3 regions of the Nocardiopsis sp. NPDC049922 genome follow, and region 3 is predicted to be linked to each of the others. Evidence: riboswitches for the same ligand, from Rfam matches in the RefSeq annotation. Region 3 holds a riboswitch; each other region holds the start of a gene.
What was found. A riboswitch is a leader RNA that binds a small molecule or an ion and turns the genes downstream of it on or off. The one in region 3 is predicted to bind cobalamin.
Positions count from the first base shown of each region.

Region 1: linked by a shared signal. The riboswitch ahead of AB0I72_RS08920 (CoA-acylating methylmalonate-semialdehyde dehydrogenase) and the one ahead of metE (5-methyltetrahydropteroyltriglutamate--homocysteine S-methyltransferase) in region 3 are both predicted to bind cobalamin.
Region 2: linked by a shared signal. The riboswitch ahead of AB0I72_RS21925 (ribonucleoside-diphosphate reductase subunit alpha) and the one ahead of metE (5-methyltetrahydropteroyltriglutamate--homocysteine S-methyltransferase) in region 3 are both predicted to bind cobalamin.

Region 1 covers NZ_JBFAME010000004.1:1,796-11,691, reverse strand. Annotated here, with positions in the region: gene AB0I72_RS08940 (DUF1801 domain-containing protein) at 76-510, shown strand; gene mmsB (3-hydroxyisobutyrate dehydrogenase) at 573-1,538, opposite strand; gene AB0I72_RS08930 (enoyl-CoA hydratase/isomerase family protein) at 1,535-2,617, opposite strand; gene AB0I72_RS08925 (acyl-CoA dehydrogenase family protein) at 2,656-3,795, opposite strand; gene AB0I72_RS08920 (CoA-acylating methylmalonate-semialdehyde dehydrogenase) at 3,810-5,354, opposite strand; cobalamin riboswitch at 5,562-5,696, opposite strand; gene AB0I72_RS08915 (TetR family transcriptional regulator) at 5,827-6,396, opposite strand; gene AB0I72_RS08910 (sialidase family protein) at 6,809-7,909, shown strand; gene AB0I72_RS08905 (MoaD/ThiS family protein) at 7,911-8,195, shown strand; gene AB0I72_RS08900 (DUF418 domain-containing protein) at 8,201-9,328, opposite strand; gene AB0I72_RS08895 (histidine kinase) at 9,463-9,896, shown strand, end outside.
Region 2 covers NZ_JBFAME010000013.1:49,622-59,517, reverse strand. Annotated here, with positions in the region: gene AB0I72_RS21925 (ribonucleoside-diphosphate reductase subunit alpha) at 125-2,686, opposite strand; cobalamin riboswitch at 2,840-3,033, opposite strand; gene AB0I72_RS21920 (hypothetical protein) at 3,318-3,890, opposite strand; gene AB0I72_RS21915 (NYN domain-containing protein) at 3,918-5,654, opposite strand; gene AB0I72_RS21910 (sigma-70 family RNA polymerase sigma factor) at 5,852-8,401, opposite strand; gene AB0I72_RS21905 (hypothetical protein) at 8,605-9,348, shown strand; gene AB0I72_RS21900 (hypothetical protein) at 9,608-9,896, opposite strand, start outside.
Region 3 covers NZ_JBFAME010000002.1:244,168-254,063, reverse strand. Annotated here, with positions in the region: gene AB0I72_RS05375 (ABC-ATPase domain-containing protein) at 1-22, shown strand, start outside; gene AB0I72_RS05370 (PAC2 family protein) at 258-1,184, shown strand; gene AB0I72_RS05365 (quinone-dependent dihydroorotate dehydrogenase) at 1,181-2,326, shown strand; gene AB0I72_RS05360 (polysaccharide deacetylase family protein) at 2,481-3,986, opposite strand; gene AB0I72_RS05355 (polysaccharide deacetylase family protein) at 4,160-5,746, opposite strand; cobalamin riboswitch at 5,969-6,181, shown strand; gene metE (5-methyltetrahydropteroyltriglutamate--homocysteine S-methyltransferase) at 6,326-8,617, shown strand; gene AB0I72_RS05345 (DUF3558 domain-containing protein) at 8,732-9,712, opposite strand.

The sequences.
Region 1 (9,896 bases), on a different contig from region 3:
GGCGCGCCCGCCCCCGGAGTCCCGGGGCGGGCGCGCCACGCCGTCGGTGTCGGGGCCCGTGGCTAGGCTGGGGGCATGGTGTCCAGTCAGGCGACGACGGTCGACGAGTACCTGTCCGAACTCCCCGAGGACCGGGCCGAGGTCGTGCGCGCGATCCGCCGGGTCATCCTCGACCGGCTCCCGCCCGGCTACGAGGAGGGCATGCTGTACGGGATGATCGGCTACTACGTCCCGTTGGAGCGCTTCCCCGACACCTACAACGGCCAGCCGCTGTCCTACGTGGGCCTCGCGGCGCAGAAGCGGCACTACTCCCTGTACCTGATGAGCGTGTACTGCGAGGAGCGCCAGGACGAGTTCGCCGAGCAGTGGCGGGCGACCGGCAGGAAGCTGGACATGGGCAAGTCGTGCGTCCGGTTCAGGAAGCTGGACGACGTCCCCGTGGACGTGGTGGGCGACTGGGTGGCGCGCTACCCGGTGGACGACTTCGTCGCCGCGTACCACCGCACCTGAGAGCACGGACCGCCTCCGCGCCCGGCGGGCGCGGAGGCGGTCGGTCGGTACGGCTCGGCCGGTCAGGAGTGGTCGTCCGGTGACCCGTCCGATCCCTCGCCGTCCGGATTCCCGGAGCGCTCGCGGATGGCGTTGACGATCGCGGAGAAGTCGCGCTCGGTGTCGAGCTCCTCGGCGAAGGCCGTGTAGATCCGGGCCGCGTGCAGCCCGATCTCGGCCTCCACCCCCGTGTCGCGCAGCGCGTTGGCCGCCAGGCCCAGGTCCTTGGCCATGAGCGACGCGGCGAACCCCGGCTTGTACTCCCGGTTGGCCGGGCTGGTCGGCACCGGTCCCGGAACCGGGCAGTTGGTGGTGAGCGACCAGCACTGCCCCGACGCGGTCGACACGACGTCGTACAGCGCCTGGTGGGTCAGGCCGAGCCGCTCGCCGAGCACGAACGCCTCGCTGACCGCGATCATCGACGCCCCGAGCACCATGTTGTTGCAGATCTTCGCGGCCTGACCGCCGCCGGGCCCGCCGCAGTGCACCACCTTGCGCCCCATCGACGACAGCAGCGGCTCCACGTCGGTGAAGTCGGCGGCCTCGGCGCCCACCATGAAGGTGAGCGTCGCGGCGGTCGCGCCCATGACGCCGCCCGAGACCGGGGCGTCCACGGCGCGGTGACCGGCGGCGACGGCCGCCGCGTTGGCGGTGCGGGCGTCGGCCACGTCCACCGTGGAGCAGTCGATGAAGAGCGTCCCCGGGCGGGCCGCGGCCAGGAGGCCGGTGCCCTTGCGCCCGTTCCCCTCGGCGTCGACGCCGTTGTACGCGGTGAGCAGGTGCCGCCCGCTCGGCAGCATGGTGATGACGACCTCGGCGCAGGCGACGGCCTCGGCCGCGCTCCCGGCCGTGCGCACACCGGCCTCGGCGGCCGTGGCGAGGGCCTCGGGGACGAGGTCGAAACCGGTGACCTCGTGCCCGGCGGTCACGAGGTTGGCGGCCATGGGCGCGCCCATGTTGCCCAGTCCGACGAACGCGACGGCGGTCATGCGCGGCTCCCCTCGTCGACGAGCCCCAGCGGCCCGTCCGGTGCGGGTTGGAAGAAGCGTGCGACGTGCGTGTCCGACACGGCGGACAGGCGGTCCGGCGTCCACTTCGGGTTCCGGTCCTTGTCGATGACCTGGGCCCGGATGCCCTCGACCAGGTCGGGCGAGGACAGCGTGGCGCAGGACACGCGGTACTCCTGCTCCAGGACCGCCTCCAGGGTGGGCAGCTCCCGGGCACGGCGGAGGGCGGCCAGGATGACCTTGACCGAGGTGGGCGACTTGCCCTCGATGACGTCGGCGGCGCGCGCGGCGTCCTGGTCGCCGTGGGAGCGCAGCCGGTCGACGATCTCCTCGGCGGTGTCGGCCGAGTAGCACGCGTCGATCCAGTGGCGGGCGCCCGCGAGGTCGCCGGCCGGGGCGGTCTCGGCGAACCGGCCGACCGCGTCGGAGACGTCGGCGGCGGAGGCGGCCTTCGTGAGCGCGTCGGTCAGGTCCGGGAGCCGTTCGGACGGGACGTAGTGGTCGGCGAGGCCGGTGTACACCGCGTCCCCGGGGCCGACGGGTGCGGCGGTCAGGGCCAGGTGCGTCCCCGTCTCGCCCGGGGCCCGGGAGAGGAGATAGGTGCCGCCCACGTCCGGGACGAAGCCGATCGTGGCCTCCGGCATGCCGACGGTCGAGCGTTCGGTGACGACGCGGACGTCCCCGTGCGCGGAGACGCCCACGCCCCCGCCCATGACCACGCCGTCCATCAGGGCGACGTAGGGCTTGGCGAAGCGGGCGATGCGGGCGTTGAGGAGGTACTCGTCGCGCCAGAAGGCGGCGGCCTCGCGCCCGGCCTCCCTGGCGCTGGCGTGGATGGAGCGGATGTCGCCGCCCGCGCACAGGCCGCGCTCGCCGGCGCCGTCGATGAGCACGGCGCGGACGGCGTCGTCCTTCTCCCACGCGGTGAGGGCGGCGTCCATCTCCCGCACCATGGCGTGGTTGAGGGCGTTGATCGCGCGTGGTCGGTTGAGCGTGACGCGGCCGAGGGTCCCCTCGACGCGGAGCAGGACCTCAGCGTCGGGCTCGGCGGAGGCGGTCACGGGCCCGTTCGTCGACGGCGTCGCCGGTGTCTCGGACATCAGGCGGCCCCGGTGAGTCCGCGAGCGATGATCAGGCTCATGATCTCGTTGGTCCCTTCCAGGATTCGATGCACCCGCAGGTCGCGGACGATCTTCTCAATGCCGTACTCGGTGAGGTACCCGTACCCCCCGTGCAGCTGGAGGGCGCTGTCGGCGACGTCGTACCCGGCGTCGGTGGCGTACCGCTTGGCCATGGCGCACAGGTGCTGGGCCTCGGGGGACCCGGCGTCGAGCGCCGCGGCCGCCCGCCAGAGCAGGGACCGGGCGGCCTCCAGTGCGGTGGCCATCTCGGCGAGGCGGAAGCGGAGCGCCTGGGCGTTGATCAGCGGGCCGCCGAACGCCTCGCGGTCGGTGAGGTAGGCGGTGCTGGCCTCCAGGGCGGCCTGGGCGCCGCCGAGCGAGCACGCGGCGATCCCGAGGCGCCCGCCGTTGAGCCCGTTCATCGCGATGCGGAAGCCGTCCCCCTCGTCGCCGAGGAGGCGGTCGGCGGGGACGCGGACCCCGTCGAGGAGGACCTGGCGGGTGGGCTGGGCGTTCCAGCCCATCTTGGTCTCGTTGGCCCCGAAGGAGAGGCCGGGGTCGTCGCGGTGGACGATGAACGCGGAGACGCCGGAGGCCCCGTCGTCCGCGGTCCGGGCCATGACGAGGTAGACCGACGAGGTGCCCGCACCGGAGATGAACTGTTTGGTGCCGGTGAGGACGTAGTGGTCGCCGTCGCGGACGGCGCGCGTGCCGAGCGCGGCGGCGTCGGAGCCCGCACCGGGTTCGGTGAGGCAGTAGCTGCCGAGGGTCTCGGCGGAGCAGAGGTCGGGCAGCCAGCGGGCGCGCTGGTCGTCGTCGCCGTAGCGGTCGATCATCCACGCGACCATGTTGTGGATGGACAGGTACCCGGCGATGGACGGGCAGCCGGTGGCGAGCGCCTCGAAGACGACGACGCCGTCCAGACGGGTCAGCCCGGAGCCGCCGGAGTCCTCGGCGACGTAGACGCCGCCCAGGCCGAGGTCGGCCGCCTTGCGCAGGACGTCGACCGGGAAGTGCTTGGTCTGGTCCCACTCTACGGCGTGCGGCGCGAGGTGTTCGCGGGCGAAGTCGCGGGCGGTCTCGGCCAGGATGAGCTGGTCGGAGGTGAGTGCTGTCATGGTGGCGGCTCCGCTCACTTCATGACCGGGATCGTGAAGCTCGCGCCCTCCTTGGCCCCGGACGGCCAGCGGGAGGTGACGGTCTTGGTGCGGGTGTGGAAGCGGATCGAGTCGGGCCCGTGCTGGTTGAGGTCGCCGAAGCCCGACCGCTTCCAGCCGCCGAAGGTGTGGTAGGCGACGGGCACCGGGATGGGCACGTTGACGCCGACCATGCCGGTGTTCACGCGCTGGGAGAAGTCGCGGGCGGTGTCGCCGTCACGGGTGAAGATCGCGACGCCGTTGCCGTACTCGTGCTCGCTGGGCAGGCGGAGGGCGTCCTCGTAGGTGTCCGCGCGCACGACGGAGAGCACCGGGCCGAAGATCTCCTCGCGGTAGATCCGCATGTCGGGCGTGACGCGGTCGAAGAGGCTGGGGCCGGTGAAGAACCCGTTCTCGTGGCCCGGGACGGTGTGGCCGCGGCCGTCGACGACCAGGTCGGCGCCCTCGGTGACGCCGAGGTCGACGTAGCCCTCCACGCGCTCCAGGGCCTCGCGGGTGACGAGCGGCCCGAAGTCGGCGTCGGGGTCGTGGGACGCGCCGACGCGGAGGCCGGTGATGCGCTCCTTCAGGCGGGCGACCAGGGCGTCGGCGGTCTCCTCACCGACCGGGACCGCGACGGAGACGGCCATGCAGCGCTCGCCCGCGGAGCCGTAGCCCGCGCCGATCAGGGCGTCGACGACCTGGTCGAGGTCGGCGTCCGGCATGACGATCATGTGGTTCTTCGCCCCGCCGAAGCACTGGGCGCGCTTACCGTGCGCGGTGGCGGTCGTGTAGACGTACTCGGCGATGGGCGTGGAGCCGACGAACCCGACGGCTGCCACGCGGGGGTCGGTGAGGAGCGTGTCGACGCTCTCCTTGCCGCCGTTGACGACGTTGAGCACGCCCGGGGGCAGCCCCGCCTCCAGGAAGAGTTCGGCCAGGCGCAGGGGGACGGAGGGGTCGCGCTCGGACGGCTTGAGGATGAAGGCGTTTCCACAGGCGAGGGAGGGCGCGGCCTTCCAGAGCGGGATCATCGCCGGGAAGTTGAAGGGCGTGATGCCCGCGACGACGCCCAGGGGCTGGCGGAGGGAGTGGACGTCGATGCCGGTGCCGGCGTTGTCGGTGAACTCGCCCTTGAGCAGGTGCGGGATCCCGGCGGCGAACTCGACCACCTCCAGGCCGCGCTGGATGTCGCCGTGGGCGTCGGGAACGGTCTTGCCGTGCTCGGAGGAGAGCAGGCGGGCGAGGCTCTCGCGCTCGTCGTCGACGAGTTGGAGGAAGCGGAGGAGGACGCGGGCCCGGCGCTGCGGGTTCCAGGCGGCCCACTCGGGCTGGGCGCGCTCGGCGTCGGCGATGGCGGCCTCGGTCTCCGCGCGGCCCGCGAGCGGCACGCGGGCCTGGACGGCGCCGGTGCTGGGGTCGTAGACGTCGCCGAAGGAGTCGGATCGGCCGGGAACGTGCTTTCCGTGGATGAAGTGCGTCAACTCGCGGGGCTCGTCGGCCGGGTCGGGGTCGCGGGGCGCGCTGTGGTCGGTCACCATGGCAAACCAGCTCTCGTCTGGAGGCGGAGCGATGCGCGGAGCATGGGGGAACAGGGCCGCGGTGGTGTGCGGCCGGCCGGTGTCCCGGGGTGTCGGGAGGCCGGGTTCACGGTGCGCGGTCCCAGACGGCTCACCCAGACGGCGGCGCGTGCCTGGGGCGGACCGCGCGTGCCGGTGCCATGCGTGCTCGCTCCATCCTCGTGGATCACACGGACATCGAACCGCGGCCGGCGTCCTGGCTTCCGGGGCGCTCCCCGGTCACCGTGGCGGGACCGCGCTGGATCCGCACCGGCTTGCCCGCGCCGCGGCTCTGTGACGCCCACCATATAGTTGGACGTCCAAGTAAATCCAGAACCGGGTGAGCGTGAGCTGAATCACACGAAAAGTGAGACGGGGGCCACCCCGGCGGCGACTGGGGCGGCGGCCAGGGAGGCCGGGGACACGAACCTCCCTGCGTCGGCCGCTCCGAGCGCTAGCGGTCGGCGAGGAGTTTGTGGGCCTCGTCCAGGTGGGCGGGCAGTCCCTCGGGGGCGCCCGACAGCCGCGCCGCGGTGAGCTCGCAGGCCATCGCGAGCTGGGCGGCGAGGACCGCCACGGTCTCCGAGGTGCCGGTCTCCACCAGGGCGTTGGCCAGTTTGTCGGCCCGACACTGCTGCATCAGGAGGTGGCGCGACCGGAGGTCGTCGCTCTCGCGCAGGAGGCGGGACAGCACGCGCGCGCGTTCGGGGGGCTGGGTGGTGTGCGGGCCCGCCTCGCGGAGGAGCTGGACGGCGGCGCGCAGGTCGTCCCCCACGGGCGCCTTCTCGCGGACGTAGGCGCACATGCGGTCGGCCTCGGCCGCGTCATCGGCGAACAGCACCTGTTGTTTGTCACCGAAGTACCGAAAGAAGGTGGTTCGTCCCACTTCAGCATGTTCGGCGATCGCCGCGACCGTGACGTTGTCGAATCCGTGCTCGGCGAAGAGCTGGAAGGCGGCCGACACGATCAACGCACGGGCCTTACGCCGTTTACGAGCGTGGAGCGTGTCCGGGGGGTGGTGCATGAGTCGACCCTATCGAGTGGAAAGCCGGTTCTCCGTGAGACGCGGGACCATTAGGACTGTGGTCCCGAAACGCTCAGTGAGCACGCGGGTAGCGGGAAGTCGTCTGGCCGAAGCGGTTGTGGACACGGACGTCGGGCACGGCCAGGAGCCCTACGCACATGTTCCGGTTGGCCTGGAATTTTATGGCAGAACCGGTGCCGATCGACAACCTCTTGGTGCGGACGAAGCTGACCGGCATGGAATGTGGTTCCCCTCTCACGGAGGTTATGCCGCCGACTTTTCCGGCGGGACCAGAATTCTGCCGCAAGTGAATAGTCAGGCTTCTTAACTGTAGTGCCGCGTGTTGCCCGCCGCCCAATGTCGGACCCGTGTGACACAGTAGGAGACCTGAATCACACCCCTGGAGTTGGTTATGACGTATCTCCTGGTCATCGGCACGCGCAAGGGGCTCTTCACGGCGCGAAGCGAGGATCGGCGCGCGTGGGAGGTGGCCGGTCCGCACCGGCTGGACGCGGCGGACTACGCGAGCATGGACTCGGTGTACGCGGTGGGGATCGACCCGCACACCGGTCGGATCCTGGCGGGAGCCGAGAGCTCGCACTACGGCCCCAGCGTCTGGTACAGCGACGACGGCTCGACCTGGCGTGAGCCCGACGCGGCGCCGATCGTCTTCCCGGAGGACACCGACGGCTCGTTGACCCGCGTCTGGCAGATCGCCTTCGGTGAGGAGCCGGGGGTGGTGTACGCGGGCGTCGAACCGCACGCGCTGTTCCGATCGACGGACGGCGGGCTGAGCTTCCGGCTGGTGCGCGCCCTGTGGGACCACCCGCACCGCGCGGAGTGGTTCCCCGGCGCGGGCGGCGGCGCGATCCACACGGTCCTCCCCGGCCTGTTGGCCTCGGGCGACCGGTCACCGGACGGCATGACCGTGGCCATGTCCACGGGCGGCGTGTACCAGACGCGGGACGCCGGAGCCAGCTGGGCGCCCGCCAACCGGGGCGTCTCGGCCGTCTTCCTGCCCGACGAGGAACCCGAGTTCGGGCAGTGCGTCCACAAGGTCGCGGCGGCCCCGGACGGCGTCATGTACCTCCAGAACCACCACGGGGTCTACCGCAGCGGCGATCCGGCGGGCGAGGGCTGGACCGCGATCGAGAAGGGGCTGCCCTCCAACTTCGGGTTCGCGGTGGTCGCCCATCCGCGGCGGCCGGAGACCGCGCTGAACTTCCCCGTGCTCAGCCAGGAGGTGCACCTGCCGCCCGGGAACAGGCTGGGCGTGTACCGGACGGACGACGGCGGGGACAGCTGGCGGGCGATGACGGAGGGGCTGCCCCAGGGACCCTACTTCGGCATCGTGCTGCGCGACGGGGCGTGCACGGACGGGGCGGACGTCCCCGGGTTCTACTTCGGGACGCGCACGGGCGACGTCTACGCCGCCACGGACGACGGGGAGCGCTGGCACCAGGTGGCCGCGCACCTTCCCGACGTCCTGTGCGTGCGCGCGGTGGAGGTCTGAGATGCGGGTGACCGTCCACCTGCCCGGGTTGCTGCGGGCGGACGCCGACGGCGCCGCCCACGTCCCGGTCGAGGTCGACGACGGCGCCAGGCTGAGGGGTGTCCTCGACGCCCTGACGCGGCGGTACCCGGGCCTGGACCGCCGGATCCGCGACGACCAGGGCTCCCTGCGCCGCTACGTGAACGTGTTCGTCGGCGAGGACGAGTGCCGGGGCATCGGTGGACTCGACGCCCCGGTCCAGGACGGCGCGGACGTGCGGCTGCTGCCCTCGGTGGCCGGGGGCTGAGCCCCTCAGCGGCGCATCGGCATCGGCCGCAGGTAGGTGAGGCTCCGCCACACCCACTCCAGCGGGCCGAGGCGGAACCGCCCCATCCACAGGCGCGCGCCGACCGCCATCAGCACGAAGTACGCCGTGGCGACGCCGTACTGGGCGAGGACGGTGATCTCGCCCTGGAAGGGGCTCATGGTCAGGAGGAACACGGCGGTGCTGCCCAGGTAGACGGTCAGGGTCATGCGGCCGAGCGGGGCGAGCACGCCCAGGACGCGGGAGGCCGCACGCCCGCGGCCGACCAGCCACCAGACCAGGCCGAGGTAGAACAGGGCGCCGCCCAGCCCCGAGAGCGAACCGCCGAGCGAGACGAGCGCGTCGGAGGCCGGGTGGGTCACCGGCGTGCCGTCGGCGCCGAGGTGGACGGGCACGCCGGCGGCGTCCAGCTCGATCGGGAAGAGCAGGTCGGACGCGAACATGAGGGCCATGCCGACGGCCTGGCCGACCAGACCCGTCCAGACGAGGCGGACGGGCAGACGGGAGGGCGCTCCCCCGAACGCGGGCGTGCGCGCCAGCCACACGCCCACGCAGAAGAACGCGAGCGTCTGCGGGACGAGCGACACCAGGATCCACGCACCGCCCGTCGGCATCAGGAGCTCGAAGCCCGGGGCGAGGGCGAAGAGGGCCGCGGCGGCGATGACCGGGCGGTGGCGGGAGCCGGACACCAGCACCGGCATGAGCGGTGCCAGGACGACCGCGGTGATCGCGTAGTGGGTGAGGATGTCGCCGTCGAAGACCAGCAGGTGCGGAACGCCGAACAGCAGGCCGAGCGCCACGTAGCGCCGGACCATGACCGCCATGGGGCGCTGGCCGCGCCCGACCGCTCCCCGCCAGGCGAGGACGGCGCCGACGCCGAGCAGCACCATGAGCATGGCCCGGGCCTTGCCGGACATCAGCAGCGAGGCGCCGGTGTCGACGACGGAGGTCAGCGTGCTCGGGGCGAGTTCCCCCGCGCGTTCGGCGGCGAACACGACGACGGTCACGTTCATCATGACGACGCCGATCATCGCGAGCGCCCGCGCGACGTCGAGGAAGGCCACGCGGGGCGCGGGCTCGGACGGTGCTCGGGCCGCTCGGGCCGCTTCGGTCACGGGGTCCTCCTCCTTCGTTGGCACCCGTACACGGTCCCTCGCGGCCCCCGGGCGGCACATCGGCCGAAGCGCCGACCCCGCGCCTCGTCCTTTCGGTCGAGGCCGCCGTGGGGATCCCCTCCTAGCCTGAGGACATGGCGTTGAACAGGGCTCTCGCCCGAGTCTCCGGACACCTCACGGCCACGGACGAGGGCCTGCCGAGGCTGGTCGCGTGGGCGGCGGGTGTGCTGCTCGCCCTCCTCTGGTGCGTCGACCTGGGCAACACGGTGCGCGTCCTCGGCGAGGAGGACTGGGCCGGGCCGCCGGAGCGGTCCCTGTACTTCCTGCCCCTGGTCTCCGGGGCCGTGCTCGTCGTCCTGGGGTGGATCGCGCTCTGGCCGAGGACCCGGGCGGCGGCGACCGCGGTCCTCGGGGTGTGCGGCGCGCTCGTGACGGCGGCGGCCTCGGCGGTGCTGTGGCCCGCGCCCAAGGGGGTGTTCGGCTACTCGCTCGCGTCGTCCGAGGCGTTGGGGCTGCTGCTCCTGCTGACGCTCGTGGCGCTGCGGTGCCGGGTGTGGCAGATCGGCCT
Region 2 (9,896 bases), on a different contig from region 3:
GCTTTCCGTTCTCCGGCCGGGCCGGACGTTGGTGATGCGTGATGTCTGGGGCGGGGGCCCGGCGCGGGGCCGCCCGCGGCGTGCGCGGACGGCCCCGCGGCGCGGAGCTCCCGGACGGGCGGGCCTACTGGCAGGCCTCGCACTCGGGGTCCTCGATGGAGCACGCCTGGCCCTCCACGATCTCGAACTCGTCCTCACCGGCGCCGGTGGGCACGGGGTTCGGAGCGGGGCTCGGGCTCGGGCTGGCCACCGGGGCCGGGCTGGCCACCGGGCTCGGGGCCGGAGCCGGGGCCGAGCCGGAGGACACGGCGTTGAGGCGGCCGTCCGTACCCTTCAGGGTGCTCTTCTCCACGTGGGTGGCGCTCTGCGAACGCAGGTAGTACGTGGTCTTCAGACCGGAACGCCACGCGCGGCGGTACAGCGTGTCGAGCTTGCGACCGCTCGGAGCGGCCATGTACAGGTTCAGAGACTGCGCCTGGTCGATCCACTTCTGACGGCGCGAGCCGGCGTCGACGAGCCAGTTCGGGTCGAGCTCGAAGGCCGTCGCGTACAGCGCCTTCAGGTCGTCCGGAACCCGGTCGATGGCGCCCAGGCTACCGTCGTGCAGCTTCAGGGCGGAGACCATGTCGTCGTCCCACAGACCGCGCTCCTTGAGGTCGCGCACCAGGTACGGGTTGACGACGGTGAAGTCGCCGGACATGTTCGACTTGACGAACAGGTTCCGGTAGACCGGCTCGATCGACTGGCTCACGCCGGTGATGTTGGCGATGGTCGCGGTCGGGGCGATGGCCATCACGTTGGAGTTGCGCATGCCGGTGGTGCGCACGCGCTCACGCAGCGAGTCCCAGTCCAGGGTCTCGCCCCGGTCCACGTCGAGGTCGCCTCCGCGCGCCTCGGCGAGCAGCCGCAGCGAGTCGATCGGCAGGACGCCCTTGCTCCACAGCGAGCCGTCGAAGGTCTCGTAGGAACCGCGCTCGGCCGCCAGCTCCATGGACGCCTCGATGGCGTAGTAGCTGATCAGCTCCATGCTCTCGTCGGCGAAGTCGACCGCGCCCTCGGAGGCGAACGGCGTGCGCAGCTTGAACAGCGCGTCCTGGAAGCCCATGAGGCCCAGACCCACGGGGCGGTGGCGCATGTTCGCACGGCGCGCCTCGGGGATCGTGTAGAAGTTCACGTCGATGACGTTGTCGAGCATCCGCACGGCGGTGCGCACGGTGCGGCGCAGGCGCTCGGCGTCCAGACCGTTGGGGCCGGTGTGCTGGGCCAGGTTGACCGAGCCCAGGTTGCAGACGGCGACCTCGTCGGCGCTGGTGTTCAGCGTGATCTCGGTGCACAGGTTGGAGGAGTGCACGACGCCCGAGTGCTGCTGCGGCGAGCGCAGGTTGCACGGGTCCTTGAACGTGATCCACGGGTGGCCGGTCTCGAACAGCATGGTGAGCATGCGGCGCCACAGGTCCACGGCCTGGACCTGCTTGAAGACCTTGACCCGGCCCGCCGCGGCCTCGGCCTCGTAGTGGGCGTAGGCCTCGGCGAACTCGGCCCCGTACGTGTCGTGCAGGTCGGGGACCTCGTCCGGCGAGAAGAGCGTCCAGGTGCCGCCCTGCTCCACACGCTGCATGAACAGGTCCGGAACCCAGTTCGCGGTGTTCATGTCGTGGGTGCGGCGGCGCTCGTCACCGGTGTTCTTGCGAAGGTCGAGGAACTCCTCGATGTCGATGTGCCAGGTCTCCAGGTACGCGCAGACCGCGCCCTTGCGCTTGCCGCCCTGGTTGACCGCGACCGCGGTGTCGTTGGCGATCTTCAGGAACGGGACGACGCCCTGGCTCTTGCCGTTGGTGCCGCGGATGTGCGAGCCCAGGCCGCGCACCGGCGTCCAGTCGTTGCCCAGGCCGCCCGAGTACTTCGACAGCATCGCGTTGTTGCTGATGCCGTGGAAGATCGACTGGAGGTCGTCGCCGACGGTGGTCAGGAAGCAGGAGGACAGCTGCGCGCGCACCGTGCCCGAGTTGAACAGGGTGGGGGTGGAGGCCATGAAGTCGAACGAGGACAGCAGCTCGTAGAACTCGATGGCGCGGGCGTCCCGGTCGTCCTCGTTGAGGGCCAGACCCATGGCCACGCGCATGAAGAACGCCTGCGGCAGCTCGTAGCGGACCTCGTCGCTGTGCAGGAAGTAGCGGTCGTAGAGGGTCTGGATGCCGAGGAAGGTGAAGTTCTCGTCCCGCTCGGGGCGCAGGGCCGCGCCCAGGCGCTCCAGGTCGAACGTGGCCAGCGCCGGGTCGAGCTGGCCGAGGTCGATGCCGCGGCCGACGTAGGCGGCCAGGTAGGCCGGGTAGCGGTCGGCCATCTCGGACTGGCTGGCGGCCTGGGGGGAGCCGGCGATGAAGGTGAGGGCCTCGCGGCGGAGTGTGTCCAGCAGCAGGCGGGCGGCCACGTAGGAGTAGTCGGGGTCGACCTCCACGAAGCTGCGGGCGGCCATGACCAGGGCCAACTCCACCTCGGCGTCCGAGATCCCGGGGTAGAAGCCGCGGCGCGCCTCGGTGAGGACCTTGTCCGCCGAAACACCGGTGAGCCGCGCGCAGGCCTCGGTTACGACGTGCTCGATCCGGTCGACGGCGGCGGGGGGCGCGGCGTCGTGGGTCGGCTCGGGCCGAACGGATGCGGGCACGGCCTCGACGTCAAGGGTCATACAGCGGCTCCAACCTCGGTAGAAGAGTCCCGGCGGGGAGGGACACGAGAAACACGGCCACGGCACACCGGTGGGCCGACACGCTCAGTGCGCGTGGTCATCGTGACCGGTGGGTCGCGGTGGCCCGCTCTCGAAGCCCCGTCGTCGGCGCACGCTCCGGTGCGCGCCGGTGGCAGGTCCCCGGGCTCGTGGTCGGTCTCCTGAGCGTCGCTCCCCGGGGGTCTCTCGGGGGATCCCAGTACGTGTGCGGAGTCCGATCCCACTCGCCGCTGCGGGCAGTCCCGGATGCGCACCGGGTTCCCTCTCGCCTCACCCCGTCGGGGTGAACCACCAGCGGGACTAGATACTACATCTTGGGGATGGGACGTTGGAACACCGCAAGATGATGGCGTGTCATGGATTTTTCCCAGGAGTCGACCGCGACGGAGGGCACGTCGGCGGCGTGGTATGGGGCGCGCGAACATGCCCGCTTCATGGGGGTTTGGACCATCGATTCGAAGGTGTGCGCGACCGCGACCCGACACAGCCTAGGGGCCCGCGAGCGGTGTGACGCACCAGGCGCGTCAGAAAGCTCACGACACGCGCCGCAGGGCCGCCCGCGCTCGGCGCGGCGTGCCGAACGGCGGCGGGGTCAGTCGGTGTCCAGCAGGCCGTCCAGGTCGTCCTCACCCAGCCCCAGGTCGGTGCGGACACGGAACCGCATCCGTAGGAGTTCGTCGAGCAGATCGCGCACGTACGGCGAGGCCGCGGCGTCCATGTGGGCGCGGATCCCGACGGTCGCCCAACGCTCGGCGCCCGCCAGGTCGTCGTGCGCGTACAGCACCTCGGCGATGTGCACGTAGGTGGGCAGGCCGAGCACCGGCTCGCCTTCCAGTCGTTTGAGCTGCGCGTAGGCCCGATCGGTCTCGTCCAGTTGCAGCAGGGCGCCCGCGCTCAGGGCACGCGCGTCGATCACCGTCGGACCGCCGTCGTCGATCGCCCGCTGGTAGGCCGCGCACGCGTGCTCGTACTCCTGGGCGATCTCCCACTGCTCACCCGCGCGCACGAACAGCTCCGCGCGGGTGATCTCGCTCCCGGCGTCGACCCGGTTGGCCAGGTCCTGCAACTGGGCGGCGACGGGGCCGTGCTCACCCGACCGGACGGCGTGGAACTCCATACGGTCGAGATCGGCCGTCGTCACGTGGGTCAACCGCATCGCCCCCATCCCCTAACTCGCGCTCCCGCGCGCCAGTCAGGGTCTGGCGCGCTCCAGCGCCTGCCAGAACCCCTGGCGCAGTCCGTCCCGGACCTCGTCCCTCAACAGGTGGTCGATCGGCAGCGAAGAGCCCTGGAGCAGACGCGCCTCCAGGTCGGAGGGCATCCGAGGTCTCCGGGCGAGGACCGCCTCGACCCACAGGGCGGGCGCCTCGCGCGCGATCGACTCCGCGAAGTCGTTCCCTTCTTTGTGTGCGACATGCACCGCATCGTCAACGGTATGCGCGGCGGCGCGTGTCTGCTGGGGATATCCAGGACTGGGACCGGGTTCCTGGTGTCCCCGTCGGCCGAAGTGGCCGTCATGGTCGGGACCAGTACGCGGCGGACCCCCGTATCCGGGAGCCGCCCCGCCGCGGCGTGCGGCGTCAGTTTCCGTACTGGTCCCATAGGTAGGGTTTGCGTCGTTCGCACCCCCGAAACCCGGTGTGTCGCCCGGACCGAAACGCGGGTCCGCCTGGGGTGGCGGCCCACTTCTCTGCGGCGGTGGGTGCCCCTGGGGGGTGTCTGAGGCGAACGATCGCTGGGGGCCGGTCCCCGCGGCGAAGGACCGCTGCGGCCCCGTACCCGCGGCGAACGACGGCTGTGGCCCGGTGCCGCCCGCGAAGGACTGCTGCGGGCCCGTCCCGTTGGTGAACGCGGGCTGGGACCCGGTCGCCGGGTGCTGGTGGGCGCCCGGCCCGACCTGCCCCGGAGCCGCTCTGCCGGGCAGACCGTACCCGTTCTGCTCGGCGCCGTGCGCGCCCGGGTCTCCACCGGGGTAGGCGGCCTGGCCGCTCTGCCCGCCGCGCGCGTGTCCACCCGCGGTCGTCGGCGACGCGCCCGGGAAGGCGCCGTTGCCGCTCATCGGCACCTGGGCGCCGGAGGGGAACCCGTTGGCGTCGATGGGACCGGGCGACGGGGTGTCCGTGGAGGGGCCTGCGAGGTGGTCGCCGCGCTGTTGGGCGAGCGAGCGCCGCATCGCGCGCAGCTGGTCCATGGCACTGCCCTGGGGGGCGGACTGGGGGCCGGTGCTCGCGAAGATCGCGTCGAGGCCGCCGTTGGCGCTTCCCGCGGGCTCGACCCTGCTGCCGCCGGGCTGGGCCTCGACCGGCTGGCGGCGGGTGTCGGGCGCGGACCGGGCACGGCCGTTGGAGAACGGCGTCGTGGTCTTGGCCGCGGTCTCCTGCGTGGAACCGCCGCTGGTGAGCAGGTTGACGTAGGGACGCAGGTGGCCGGCGCCGATCTCGATGAGGTCGTCGCACTCCCGGCGCAGGGTTCGGGAGATGGTCCAGTTGCCCTCGACCGAGATGTGCACGACGGTGACACGGACGCCCAGGTCCTGCACGTCCGCGACGACCGACGCCATGTCCTCGTCACCGCTGACCAGGACGGCGTCGCACAGGACGCCGGTGCGCGCGAGGGTGGTGAGATCGCGCTGGACGTAGCTCTCCACCCCCTCACGGCGACCGGGGCGTATCCGGGCCGCGCGGAACTTGATGCCGGGGATGTCCGCGATGCCGTCCTGTTCCTGGGTGCGCCGGTCGTCGGCGACGGCCTCGTACCAGTAGCAGCGCAGGAGCGGCAGGCCGGTGCGGTCCCGCGCGACCTCGTTGAGGAACTGGACGAGACCGGAGTAGTCCCAGGAGACGGAGTCCCGGTTGCGGGTTCCGTGCACGGCCATCGCGCCGTCCGCGAGAAGGTATCCCGCGTCGACGAACAACGCGCAGCGGTCCACGTGACACCGCCCCCTTCCCTGTTGACTCTGGGGCCATATCCATGACCGGCCACAGCCTAGCCAAGTCTGTCTTGTTTTGCGTGCCAGCCGTGAACACCCACGGTTATGGCCACGCTACGCAGCGGCGAAGTTCCGAGGTGACTCGCCCCTTTCACGACCCACACAGCGTCACCGGGAAGTCATACCGAGTCGGGACTTCAGGTCCGCATGGGCGCGGTCAGGGCGACCGTTCCCACCATCACGGCGTCCTGGTGGGACTGGATTCGGATGTCCGATTCCCGCCCCAGTACTGCGTCGAATCGGACCACGTCCGTCCCGAACGTGGCGGGGTCCCCGACGGCCCCGCGCGCGGAACCGACGAAGCCGTTGGCCGCGCCCGCGTGTCCACCCCGTGGCGTGAGAACGGTTCCGTCCACCGTCACCGAGTCACCGTCCAGGCCCGCGTCGCCCTCCCACGCGACGACGTCGACGGTGGACGGCACCGCGGCGGGCAGCAGCCCGGACACGGGGAAGCCGACCGCTCCGCCCTGGAAGACCAGGTCGGTGTGGTCGAGGACCATCGCCTGGTTGTACGAGCCCACGCGGGGGTCCTCCAACACCACCACCAGGCTCCACCCGGCGTACACGCCGCGGCCCTCGGCCGCGGGGACGTCGGCGACCCACCACTGGCCGCCGCCCTGGGCGCGCACGAGGTCGGTGACGTCGGCGAACGCGTGGTAGGCGGGGTATCCGGGCAACTCGACGACGTGGGTCTCGTCCGCCTGGACAGTCCGGTACTCGTCCGCGGCGGGACCCTTGATCCGCGCGGTGGGCGCGTCCTGGTGACCGCTCGCGGAGAAGTACAGGCCCGCCCAGCGCACGGTGCCGCCCTCGGGCAGTTCCCAGGTCGCGGAACTGGAGGAGGCGGTGTCGGGGTTCCCGTCCCGATCGAGCGGCGCCATCTCCCAGTGGTCGTTGTCGCGAAGGTACCCCTCCCGTGCCCGCGCCTGGGCGCAGAACCCCTCCAGCCCCAGACCGGAGGGGCCGTCCGGGGGCTCGTGCTCATGGTCGGGCCAGGGCCACGGCCACGGGATCTCCGGGGGCTCGGGGGGATCCGGCTCGACACAGGTCATCAGGGCGTTGCCGACGGCCTCGGTCCGGACGCGGCCCGCCGTCGCGTAGCGCGCGGCCGCGCCCTCGGTGGTCACGCCGCGCTCCCCCGCCGCGGTGACGGAGACGTCACCCGTCGACAGGGAGACCGCGGCGGGGATCCCGGTACCGGCGTCCCCGGCCACCCGCACGTCGAAGAACTGGGTGCTGTTCTGACCGGCGCCCATGCCCGGGTGCACGCACCGGCCGCCGCCGCTGCCCGCCGCGCAGCTCCAGTCCCCGTGCCCCGCCGCGCCGGGGACCGCGTTGCCCGCGCCGCCGGAGGAGACCATCTCGACCCCGGGTGGCAGCGTGATGAGGGCGACCACCTCGTCCACGGTGGCCGCGCCGATGTTGCGCACGTCCATGACCATGATTCCGTCGCTCCCCGGAACCAGCGCCCCGACCGGGTCGATGCCCGCCGCGAACAGCGGTTCGGGGGCTTCCTCCGCGGGGACCTCGGCCTCCGGGACGTCGGCGGGCGGTACGACCTCCCATTCGGGCCCAGGCTCGGGTTCCGGTTCCGGCTCGGGTTCTGGCTCGGGTTCCGGCTCGGGTTCGGGTTCCTCGGCAGGCACCGGGTCGGTGACCGGTGCGACCGGGGCCGACGGGGGATCCTGCGCTGGGGGATCGTCCTCGGGAACGGGCTGCGCCGTGTGGGCGGGAGGCGCGGCGGTCGGCGGGTCGGGCAGCGGTTCCTGACCGCCCACCAGGGCGAGGGCGACCGCGACCGCGACACCGGTCGTGGCGGCGGCTCCGGCCGTCGCCTGCTGCTGGCCGCGCGACATCCGCCCCCACCAGGCCCCGGTGGCGGCCCCGCCCGGGACGGAGGCGAGGTAGCCCGCGGCACCCATCCCGGCCACCAGCGGCAGGACGGTCCCGCGCAGCCCCACGTTGACGTCCATGAGCTCCGCGTACACCTCGCGGCAGTCCGCGCATCCGTCCAGGTGCGCGCCGACCTTGGCGGTGTCCCGCTTGGCCAGGCCGCCCCGGACGTAGGCGCCGAGCAGGCCGAGGGTGGGACGGCACGGCTCCGCGGCGCCCCCGCCCGCCAGGTGCATCTGGAGGTAGGCCTGACGCAGGCCCTCACGGGCGCGGTAGGCGAGGGCGGCGACGCCGTTGGCGTTCATCCCGAGGATGGGCGCGGCCTCGGAGGGCTTGACCCCCTCGATCTCGGTGTGCCACAGCACCGCCTGCCAGCGTTCGGGGAGGGAGAGGAAGGCGCGGGCGATCAGTGAGCGTTCCAGACCCGCGAGCGCCGGGTCGACGAAGGGCTCGCCCGGGTCGAGGCTCTCCATGTCGTCCATGACGACCTGGCGCTTCTCCCCGCGTCCGCGGTCGTAGGCGGCGTTGCGGACGGCGGTGAGCAGGTAGGGGCGGAAGGAGTCCGTCGGGCCCTGGCCGCGCTGGATGACGCTGAGCACCTTGGTGAAGGCCTCGGCGACGGCGTCCTCCACCTCCGCCTCGCCGCGCAGGAGCTGGCGGGCGAGACCGCGCGCCGCGGAGGCGTGGCGTTCGTAGAGAACGCCATAGGCCGCGGTGTCACCGTCGCGTACCCGCCTGATGAACTCGGCGTCACCGGTGATCACCTCTGTGTGATGGCCGTCGGCGTCGGTCACCCGGCGTCCTTTCTCAACAATCTCCGCCAGCTGGGAGGAACGCCGGATCGGCGTCGCGTTCGCACGTCCCCGAAAAAATATCCCGCATTGGCGTCATAGCCGCCACCGATCTCCGTAATCCGAGGTGGAGGCGGGCGGACGGGCCCCGGAGCGCGGGTCGCGACCGGCCGCCGAAGGAACGGGCGACAGGGGGGAGCGGTGCCGTGGGTGACGACGCGGCGGGAGCCGGGGCATGCGACCACGGGGTTCGTGCCAGGGAACTGCGTGCCCTGTGGGCGACGCGGAGTCGGGAGACGGGGTGGGACGCGGGCGAGGACTGGTGGATCCCGGCGGTCGACGCGGTGTGCGAGTCCTTCGCCACCGGGTCCGGTCTGGCCGACGCCTCCGGCCACCTGGGAGCGGCGCGGGCCCGGGCGGGCGTCGGGGTCGGGCAGAGCCTGGCGGACCTGGCGGCGTTCACGGAGGCGGTCGGGTGGGGCGATCCCCCGTTGCGGCTGGTCCGGGCGATGGCCGAGGGGTGGGCCGCAGGAGGTCGGGCGGTGGACACCTGCCAGGACGCGCTGACCGGTCTGGCGACCCTGGCCTACCTGAGGGCCCGGTTGGGGGAGCTGTACCCGATCGGCGGCGACGAACCCCCCGCCGTGGAGCACCGGTTGGTCGTGGTGACGCTCGACCCGGCGATGGATCCGTGGCGGCGCGCCGCCCGACTGATCGTGCTCGGCTACGAGCTGCGCCGGTTCTTCACCCGTGGGGAGTCGGTGTGCCTGCTCAGCCGAACCCGGATCGCGGTGGTCGCGCAGGAGTCGGAGGGCCTCGACGCACAGCTGGCCGAGTTCCGTCGGGGATCGGGCTGGCGGCACGGGGCCGGTGTGTGGGCGGTTCCGCTCCCCCCGACCCTCACGGAGGCGATCACCCTGGTCGACGGCCTGTCGAGGTCGGGTCCATGACCACATGACGCCGCCCCGCGCCGTGCGGTCCGCCATGGGAGAGGTGCGACCCGGCGCGAGGTGGTAGGCCGACCGCCGTGCCCCACTGAGGGGAGGGGTGCGGTGTGTCGGCCCGCCGGACGGGACACGGGTCCTCTGGCCCCTTCGGGGGCGACCCGCGGAACCGCCCGGTGAGGGGAGCGCCGCCACGCGGCGCCCCCGGAGGCGCGTCCGCGAGGGGAGTCGGGCGCGCCTCCCCGCCTGTCACCCGATCACGGGATCAACCGAGGTTGACCCTGCCGCCGGTCATCGCGAAGACGGCACGCCGCAACCGCGCGGCCGGGACGGGCTTGATCGCGAGGATGCGCGCCTCGTACCCGCCAGGGGTCGGCGTGTGGGCGCCGTCGAGGAACCCCGCGGCGGAGGGTTCCGGAGCGGGCAGGACGCCCGAAACGGACTCGACGACGGGCGGCGCCGCCTCCTGGGGTGGACGAACCCACGGAGACTCGGAGGTCGTGGCCGTCGTGGACACGGGGGTATCCGGAACCTTCTTCCCGCGAGCCCTCCGC
Region 3 (9,896 bases):
GCGCGTCGCCGAACAGCGCTGACCCCGCCGCGCCGTCCGACGCCGGTGTGGTCACCGTCACCCGGGTGGGAGAGGGCCCTCCCACGGCCCTCTCCCACCGGTGGCGGGTCGGTATTGTGGACAAGCAGGGCATACCCGCCCGCGCATCGCGTGGGCGGGTCCCCCACGGGCCTCGCGGCACCGTGCGCGGCCGTCGCCCCGGTCGCCGCCCCGGCGCCGCCCCCTGCGCTCCCGACCACTTTGGAGACGAGAACCCGGTGCGTGAACCCGCAGAACTGTACGAACTCCATCCCGGTTTCGACGACGTCGCCGGACTGGCGATGCTCGTCTGTCTGGACGGCTTCGTCGACGCCGGTCACGCCGGGCGCCAGCTGGCCTCGGCGCTGTTCGACCGGTTCACCGCGGAGGAGATCGCGACCTTCGACGCCGACCGGCTCGTGGACTACCGGTCCCGCCGCCCGACGATGACCTTCGTCGAGAACGCGTGGACCGACTACTCCGAGCCCAAGATCGCCCTGTACCGGATGCACGACGAGGAGGGCGCGCCCTTCCTGGTCCTGCACGGGCCCGAGCCCGACCGCGAGTGGGAGCTGTTCGCGGCGGCCGTCGGCGCGCTCATCGACCACTTCCAGGTCACGTTGTCGGTCAGCGCCCACGGCATCCCCATGGCCGTCCCGCACACCCGACCGGTCACCGTCACCCCGCACTCCACCCGCCCCGAACTGGTCGCGGGCCACACCCCGTGGATCGGCCGGGTCGAGGTCCCCGGCAGCGCTGTCTCGCTGCTGGAGTACCGCCTGGGACAGGCCGGCCACGACTTCGTCGGCTACGCCGTCCACGTGCCCAGCTACCTGGCCCAGTCCGAGTACCCCCGGGCGGCCCTGGCCGCCGCCGAGCACGTCTCCGGGGCGACCGGCCTGGACCTTCCCACGAGCGCGCTGGAGGACGTGGCGGGGGCCACCGACGTCGACATCGCCGAACAGGTGGCGGCCTCCGAGGAGGTCCAGCGTGTCGTGGCCAACCTGGAACGCCAGTACGACGACATCATGTCCTCACGCGTCGACAACGGGGAGCGGCCCACGCTCCCGCTCGCCGACGACGAGGGCGGACTGCCCACCGCCGACGAGCTCGGCGCGGAACTCGAACGCTTCCTCGCAGAGCGCGAGGGCGACGGAAACGGATGACCGTGTTCTACCAAGTGCTCTTCCGCTCGGTCCTGCGGCACATGGACGCCGAGACGGCCCACACGCTGAGCTTCGCCGCCCTGCGCGGCGCGGCGGCCGTCCCGGGCGTCGCGGCCGCCATGGGCCGGGTGCTGGGACCGCGTGAGCCCGAGCTGACCGTGCACGCCCTGGGCCGGGAGTTCCCCGGCCCGCTGGGCATGGCCGCCGGGTTCGACAAGAACGCCGAGAGCCCGCGCGGCCTGGCCGCACTCGGCTTCGGGTTCGTCGAGATCGGCACGGTCACCGCCCAGCCCCAGCCCGGCAACCCGAAGCCGCGCCTGTTCCGCCTGGTCGGGGATCGCGCCATCGTCAACCGGATGGGCTTCAACAACGAGGGTTCGGCCCTGGTCGCCGAACGCCTGCACCACCAGCGCGCGGCCGGCCGTCCGGTGCTGGGCGTCAACATCGGCAAGACCAAGGTGACGCCGGAGGAGGACGCCCCGGCCGACTACGCGACCAGCGCCCGCCGCCTGGCCCCGTACGCCGACTACATGGTGGTCAACGTCAGCTCGCCGAACACGCCCGGGCTGCGCGACCTCCAGGGCGTCGAACGGCTGCGCCCGCTGCTGGCCGCCGTGCGGGAGGCCCTGACCGACGCCGGGTACCCGACGCTGCCGCTGCTGGTGAAGATCGCCCCGGACCTGGCCGACGAGGACGTCGACGCGGTCGCCGACCTCGCCCTGGCCGAGGGCCTGGACGGCATCATCGCCACCAACACCACCATCTCCCGTGAGGGCCTGTCCGCCGCCCCCGAGGAGGTCGAGGCGGCCGGGGCCGGCGGTCTGTCCGGCGCGCCGCTCAAGGAGCGCTCCCTGGAGGTGCTGCGCCGCCTGCGCGCCCGCGTGGGGGACCGCGTGACGCTGGTCGCCGTCGGCGGCGTCGAGACCGCCGAGGACGCCTGGGCGCGCATCCGCGCCGGGGCCACCCTGGTCCAGGGCTACACCGGCCTGATCTACGGTGGTCCGCTGTGGCCGCGCCGCGTCCACCGCGGTCTCGCGCGCCTCGTGCGCGAGGCCGGATACGCCTCCGTCGGCGAGGCGGTGGGCTCCGACGCGCCCCCGCCGGGCCTGTCCCTGGTGGACGACGTCGAAGCCGCCTCCTGACCCCTCCGCCGCACTGACGCCCGGTCGACCACCTCGACCGGGCGTCGGCGCGCTGGGCGGCGGCGCCGGTGCCGGGTGCGCGGCGCCCGGGCCGGGATCTCCCCGCCCTGGTCAGGGCAGCGGGCCTGCCGGTCAGGGCACGGACCCCTCCCGGTCAGGATGCCGAGGTCTCACCCCCGGTACCGGGCACCCGCGCGCCGACCGGATAGGACTCCCCGGGCTCCGGCTCCCCGATCACCTGGGACACCGTCGCGAACGCGAAGCCGTGCTCGCGCAGCCGCTCGATGATCCCCGGGACCGCGGCGACCGTCGGGGGCAGTGTGTCGTGCAGCAGCACCACCGCGTCCCGCTCCGCCGTGCCCACGACACGGTCCACGATCCCGCCCCGGTGGAGTCCCTCCCAGTCCTGACTGTCCACGTTCCACAGGACCTGGGCCATCCCCTGCTCGCCGATCTCGTCGAGCACCTCCGGCGAGCTGTCGCCGAAGGGCGGCCGGAACAGGAGCACCGTGTGCCCGGTGTGCCTGCTGACGATCGCGCTGACCGTGGACACCTGGCGCGGCAGGTCGGCGACGGGCATGTCCGGCATGTGCTCGTGCTGGTCGTTGTGGCTGGCGATCTCGTGCCCCTCGGCATAGGCGCGCCGGTAGACCCACGGGCGGGTCAGCGCCGGGTCGGCGTTGAGGAAGAACGTCGCCGCCACCTCCTCCTCCGCCAGGACGTCCAGCAGGTGCACGGAGGTGTCGGCCGGGCCGTCGTCGAAGGTCAGCGCCACGCACCGGACCCCCTCGTCCCGGCAGTCGAGGTCCTGGTCCCCGGCGACGACCTCCCCGGGCACGGCGGGGCGCGGATCGGGGGTCTCGCCCGCCGCGGGCACGGCGTAGTCCGGCTCCTCGCGCAGTGACGCCGCCCGCGCCCGCCCGCCCAGTTCCGACAGCAGCGGTTCGGCCTCGGCGGCGTCGACCGCCACCGCGATCCGCCCGGGGGAGGAGTCCGGCGGGTGCCCCTCGCGCACGGGCGACAGGTGGCCGTCGTCGAACTCCACGACGAGGTCGCCCTCGGTGTTGAACCCGATCGAGTCGTAGCTGGCCCGGATCGGCAGGAGGCCCTCGACGTCGACGTCGGGGTGGTCCGCCAGCTCGGCCCGGAGGATCCTGTTGAGCTCCGCCAGCTCCTCCTGCCCGGCGATCAGCTCCGAGGAGTAGCGGGTCAGCCCGGTCGCGGCGTCGTACCAGTAGGTCTCGTAGCCCTGCCGCAGTCCGTGCAGGTCCTCCTCCGTGCGGATCAGGCGCACGCCGAGCACTCCGTCCCCGGCCGCGACGACCTCCCAGTCGACGGTCAGGCTCACCGGGTCGCGGCTGGCGCCCCGGAAGTCGAGCACCTCCCGGTCGACGAGCCGCGCGAGCCCGTCGGCGAAGGCCGGCGCGCCCTCGAACTCCGGGTAGGCGACGGTGACCGCCAGGCCCTCGGGGACGTACGGGTGGTCGGCGAAGTCCGCGGCGTCGCCGGTCCACTCGGAGACGGGTCCCTCGGCCGCGTCCAGGACGACCGCGATCCGGTCGGCGGCGCTCGCGTCACTCTCGGGGGTCGCGCACGCCGTGGCGGTCAGCGACACCGCGGCGATGACGGCGCCGGGCCAGCGGAGGCCGACCCGTCCCACGTCAGGGCCGTGGACGTTCGGAATCTGACGTGCTCGGGTCGACTGCTCCACCGGACGTGCTCACCCCTGCCGGACGGTTGGCGGTTGATGGCAGCAACATAGGTGACCTGGGCCACCCGGCTGGGGCGGTGTCCACATGTGGTCACCCCCCTGGCGCGGGCGGCGCGGTCGTGTCAGTCTTCGCCGTGCTCCTCGTCGGCCCCGTCCGCGTGCTCGTGGCCCTCGTGGTCGGCCCCGGCGTCCTCCTCCGGGTGGCCGTCGTGGTAGGCGGAGCCCGGTGTGGTCGTGCCCAGCAGCTGGGAGACGGTGACCATGGTGTATCCGCGGGCGTCCAGCTCACGGATGATCTGGTGGGAGGCCTCGACGGTGGTGTCGTGGATGTCGTGCATGAGGATGATGGCGCCGTCGGACGCGCCGCCCAGGGCACGGCGGGTGACCACCGAGGAGTTCCGGTCCTTCCAGTCGTTGGTGTCCACGCTCCACAGGATCTGGGCGAGCCCCATCTCCTCGGTCAGGGAGGCGACCCCGTCGTCGGTTGCGCCGTAGGGCGGGCGCATCAGGTCCATGGTGTAGCCGGTCTCGCGGTACACCTGGGCCTGGACGGTCTCCAGTTCATCGCGGGCAGCGCCCTGGCCCAGGGCGGACAGGTCCGGGTGGCTCAGCGTGTGGTTGGCGATCTCGTGGCCCTCCGCGTAGGCGCGACGCACGATCCGGGGCTGCTCCATGACCGGGACGCCGGTCACGAAGAAGGTGGCGCGGGCGTCGTACTCGGCGAGGGTGTCCAGCAACTCGGGGGTGCGTCCACCGGGGCCGTCGTCGTAGGTCAGCGCCACGCACCGGGTCTCCGGGTCGGAGCAGTCCACCTCGTCGTCGACGGGCGAGATCACGCCCGGCCGCTCCTCGGTGACACCGTCCTTGTCCGCCTCGGGACGCTCGGCCACGGCGAACGCCTCCACGCCGACGGTCGCGGCGTCACGGGCGCGCACGCCCAGTTCCGACAGCAGCGGTTCGGCCTCGTCGCGTTCGACGACCACGTGCACCGGCCCGGCGTCGGGCGCCGCGACCTGCCCGGCGTCGAACTCCACGACCAGGTCGCCGTCGGGGTTGAAGCCCACCGAGTCGAACAGCGCCGCCACCGGGAGGACGACCGACGCGTCCACGTCGTCGGGCGCCCGGTCCCGGACGAGCCCGGCGAGCTCGGCCAGTTCGTCCTGCCCCGCGATCAGTTCGTTGGAGCCGTGCGCCAGTCCGGTGTCGGTCTCGTACCAGTAGGTGGTGTGGCACTCGCGCGAGCCCTCGGAGTCGGTCTCGGTGCTGGTCATGCGCACGCCGACCGTGGTGCCCTCGGCCGCCGTCAGGTCCCATGCGGCGGTGTAGGACTCCGCCCCGGGGTTGGCCGCCTCGAAGGCCGCGACGTCGGTGTCGAGGGCGCGCGAGAGGAAGTCGGCCAGCGGTTCGGCGTTGGGCAGGACCGGGTAGGTCACGGTCGCGGCGATGTCGCCGTCGTAGGACAGCTCGGCCTCCTCCACGTCGACCACGTCCGCCGGGTCGACCACGGTCAGCCGGTCGGGCTCGCCCGTGGCCGGGGGCGGGGCGCTCTCCTCCGCCGATCCGTGCGCGGCGTCGTTGGAGGCGAGCTGGCCGGGCCCCCACACGGACCGGGCCGCGAAGAACAGCAGTCCCGACAACACCACCAATGCGACGAGGGCCGTGACGAGGGGGCGAAGGACGGCCTTGGCCCGCGGGGATTCTTTGTTCACCTGGGGTACTCCACGTTCATCGTCAGACGAACGTTCGCGGGGGCGGCGGGGGAGGGCCGTCCGCGCGTAACGCTTGTGTCGGGTGTGATGCGCGCCAGACGGCAGGGGTTCACGGCGGGATGGTGCGCGAAGAATGGGGTGTCCACACCAGGTGCAGGGGTGTGAGGGGGTCTCCCTATACTTGCACTCGTGGAAGGTACGCGCTCCACTTCCGAGCCGGGTGTCACCGGTGGGGAGTGTGGTGCGCGTCGCAAGAGGGAACCCGGTGGGAATCCGGGACTGCCCCGCAGCGGTATGTGGGAACGACAGTCGCCAAAAGCACTGGTAATCCGGTCGGTTTGGTCGGAAACTGGGAAGCGGTGACCAGTAGGTCGTCGGTGCGCGCACCGGCGGTGCCCACGAGTCCGAAGACCTGCCTCCACCCGGCGGCGCACCCGTGCCGCCGGTGGTCCCGTGCCCCGAGGGAGGGCCGAGGTCGGTGGCGAACAGGTGCGTGTCCGCGGAACGCCCCTCGGCGTGGCCTGCCCTCGGAGTCCCCTCGCGGTCGGAACCCGGCTTTCGACGAGGGAGAGAAGCTTCATGACCACGCCACCGGCCGCGAAGGCGGCCGTGCGCTCCACGGTGCACGGTTACCCGAGGATCGGCCCGCGCCGCGAACTCAAGCGCGCCAGCGAGTCCTACTGGAAGGGCCGCACCAGCGCCCAGGACCTGGACGCGGTCGCCGCCGACCTGCGCAGGGGCGTCTACGCCCAGCTGCGCGAGGCGGGCGTCGACGACCTGCCGTCCAACACGTTCTCGTACTACGACCACGTGCTCGACACGGCGGTCCTCTTCGACCTGGTGCCGTCCCGCTTCGCCTCCCCGGCGACCGCGGAGGACCGGGACGAGCAGCTGCGCCGCTACTTCGCCCTCGCCCGGGGCGTGCAGGGCGCGCCGCCCCTGGAGATGACCAAGTGGTTCGACACCAACTACCACTACCTGGTCCCCGAGCTCTCGCCGAGCACCCGTCCCCGCCTGGTCGGCGACAAGCCGGTCGCCGAGTTCCGTGAGGCGGCCGAGGCGGGCTACCACACCCGTCCGGTCCTGGTCGGCCCGCTGACCTTCCTCCTCCTGGCCAAGGCCGCGGACGACGCGCCCGAGGGCTGGGCGCCGATCGAGCTGCTCGACCAGCTCCTGGACGCCTACGCCCGCCTGCTGGCCGACCTCAGGGCGGCCGGGGCCACCGAGGTGCAGCTGGACGAGCCGATCCTGGCCACCGACGAGGGCCGCGCCGCCGTCGACCACCTGGAGCGCGTCTACCAGCGCCTGGGCGGGCTCACCGACCGTCCCTCCCTGCTGGTCTCGACCTACTTCGGTTCCATCGGCGCCGCCGCGCTGCGCGTGCTCAAGGACTCGCCGGTCGAGGCGGTCGGCCTGGACCTGGTGACCGACGCCGAGGGCGTCGACGACCTGGTCAAGGTCTCCGGACTGGGCGGCACCCGCCTGGTCGCCGGTGTCGTCGAGGGCCGCAACGTCTGGCGGACCGACGTCCCCGCGGCGGTGGCCACGCTCGGCACCCTCCTCGCCCTCACCGACGAGCTGACCGTGAGCACCTCCTGCTCGCTGCTGCACGTGCCGATCGACCTGGACGCCGAGACCTCCCTCGCCCCCGAGCTGCGCGCGGCCCTGGCCTTCGCCAAGCAGAAGGCCGAGGAGGTCGCCCTGCTGGGCCGCGTCCTGTCCGAGGGCGCCGAGGCCGAGCACACGGGCCGGGAGTCCGACGGAGCCGACCCCGCGTTCACCGACGCTCGGGTGCGCGCCCGCCTCGACGCGCTGGGGCCGGAGGCCTCCGAGCGTCCGCAGGACCGCGACGTCCCCACGGACACGCCGCTGACCACGACCACGATCGGGTCCTTCCCGCAGACCGCCGAGCTGCGGCGGGCGCGCGCCGCCCACCGCAGGGGCGAGCTGGGCGAGGAGGAGTACCGCCGGATCCTCCGCGAGGAGGTCGACCGGGTGATCGCGCTCCAGGAGGAGATCGGCCTGGACGTGCTCGTCCACGGCGAGCCCGAGCGCAACGACATGGTGCAGTACTTCGCCGAGCAGCTGCGGGGCTACGCCACCACCGAGAACGGGTGGGTGCAGTCCTACGGTTCGCGCTGCGTGCGCCCCCCGATCCTGTACGGGGACGTCTCACGCCCCGAGCCGATGACGGTCGAGTGGATCACCTACGCCCAGTCGCGCACCCAGAAGCCGGTCAAGGGCATGCTGACCGGTCCGGTGACGATGCTCGCCTGGTCGTTCGTCCGTACCGACCAGCCGCTGGGCGACACCGCCCGCCAGGTCGCGCTCGCCCTGCGGGACGAGATCGCCGACCTGGAGCGCGCCGGGATCCGCCACATCCAGGTGGACGAGGCGGCGCTGCGGGAGCTGCTGCCGCTGCGCGAGGAGCAGCGGGCGGCCTACCTGGACTGGGCCGTGGGCTCGTTCCGCCTGGCCACCTCCGGCGTCGCGTCGAGCACGGTCATCCACACGCACATGTGCTACTCCGAGTTCGGCCTGATCGTCGGTGGGATCGAGGCGCTCGACGCCGACGTCACCAGCGTCGAGGCGGCCCGCTCGCGCATGGAGCTGGTGGAGGACCTCGGCCGCCGCGGCTACAAGCGGGGGATCGGCCCCGGCGTGTACGACATCCACTCGCCGCGCGTGCCGTCGGTGGAGGAGATCGAGGCGTCGCTGCGCCTGGCGGTCGCGCACATCGACGCGGGCAGCCTGTGGGTCAACCCGGACTGCGGTCTCAAGACGCGCGGGTACGCCGAGACCGAGCAGGCCCTGCGCAACATGGTCGAGGCGGCCAGGCGCGTGCGGGCCGACCTGCCCGGCGCGAACTAGGCGGGACGGGCGCGGGGCGACGAGCGCGCCCCGGACACGGACACCGACGCGCGTCCGCACGCGCGGGGGCCGCGGCGATCTCCGCCGCGGCCCCCTGACGTGTCCGGGGTGGGATCAGGTGCCGACCAGGGCGAGCGCCGCGGCCCCGGCGTTGAGCATGATCTCCTCGGTGTGGTCGGGCAGGACCAGGTCCTCGGGGCTGCCCTCGGACAGCAGCGAGGGCATGATCTGGTACTCGATCCGGATGTTGAGGTTGGCGCTGCGGACGAGCAGGACCGCCTGGGGGACCTCGTCGCCCACGTAGTCGTACCGCGTGACCACGTATCGTGCCTGGTCGCCGAGGTCGACCTCGCGGTCGTCCTCGACGCCCTCGGCGAGGTAGAGCGAGTACTCGGTCGCGCCCGTGACGTCCTGCCTGGCGGCCTCGAAGTCGCTCGTGGCCTGGTCGACGGAGTCGGCGGCCGAGTAGGGCACGGAGTAGGTCAGGCGCAGCGAGGCGTAGTCGTCGGGGCCGTTGCCCTCGGGCGCCTCGGCCAGCGTGCTGGAGCACCGGGCGGTGGTGTCCTGGACGGACTTCTCGGCGGCCTCGGTGAGCAGGAAGTCGGAGGTCACCTGCTCGGTGAAGGCGTCGCAGGGCTCCGCGGGCACCGCGTAGGGCGGCTCGCCGGCCGGGGCGGCGTCGGTGTCGGGCGCGGCCTCGGCCGCGTCGTCGTCGGTGTCCTCGGTGGTCACGGTCGTGTCGTCGGCGACCGGAGGGGTCGAGGAGCCGTTGGTCACGAGCGTGACCAGGACGGCGATCACCAGGACGACGATGATGACTCCGCCGACGATGACCACCCACAGGCCCGCCTTGCTCCCCCCGCCGCCCGAGGGCTGGGGAGGGGCGTACCCCTGGCCGCCGTAGTGCTGCTGCGCGCCCCCGTACATCCGCTGGTCCCCGGGGTATCCCGCGCCGTAGCCCGGCTGACCGCCGGTGTTCGGGTCGTACGGGGCGCCCTGCGGGGGCTGGGGCTGGCCGTAGGGCGGCTGGGCCCCGTGGTCACCGCCGCCGTACGGGTTCTGGGGCGGCTGGTTGTAAGGTCCGTTCTCGCTCATGGCTCCCCTCGCCCGGTGGTGTGCTGTGTCGGTGACGCCCGAGAGCGCCGATGGGTTCGCGCGTCCACCGCGGAGCGGGGCCGCCGAGGGGGCGAGGCGGCGGTCCGGGAACCGCGGGGGAGGGCCGCCGATCGTACCGGCCCGCGGGCGAGGACGGGTGGCGTGGGCGGGCGATCCCCGGTGT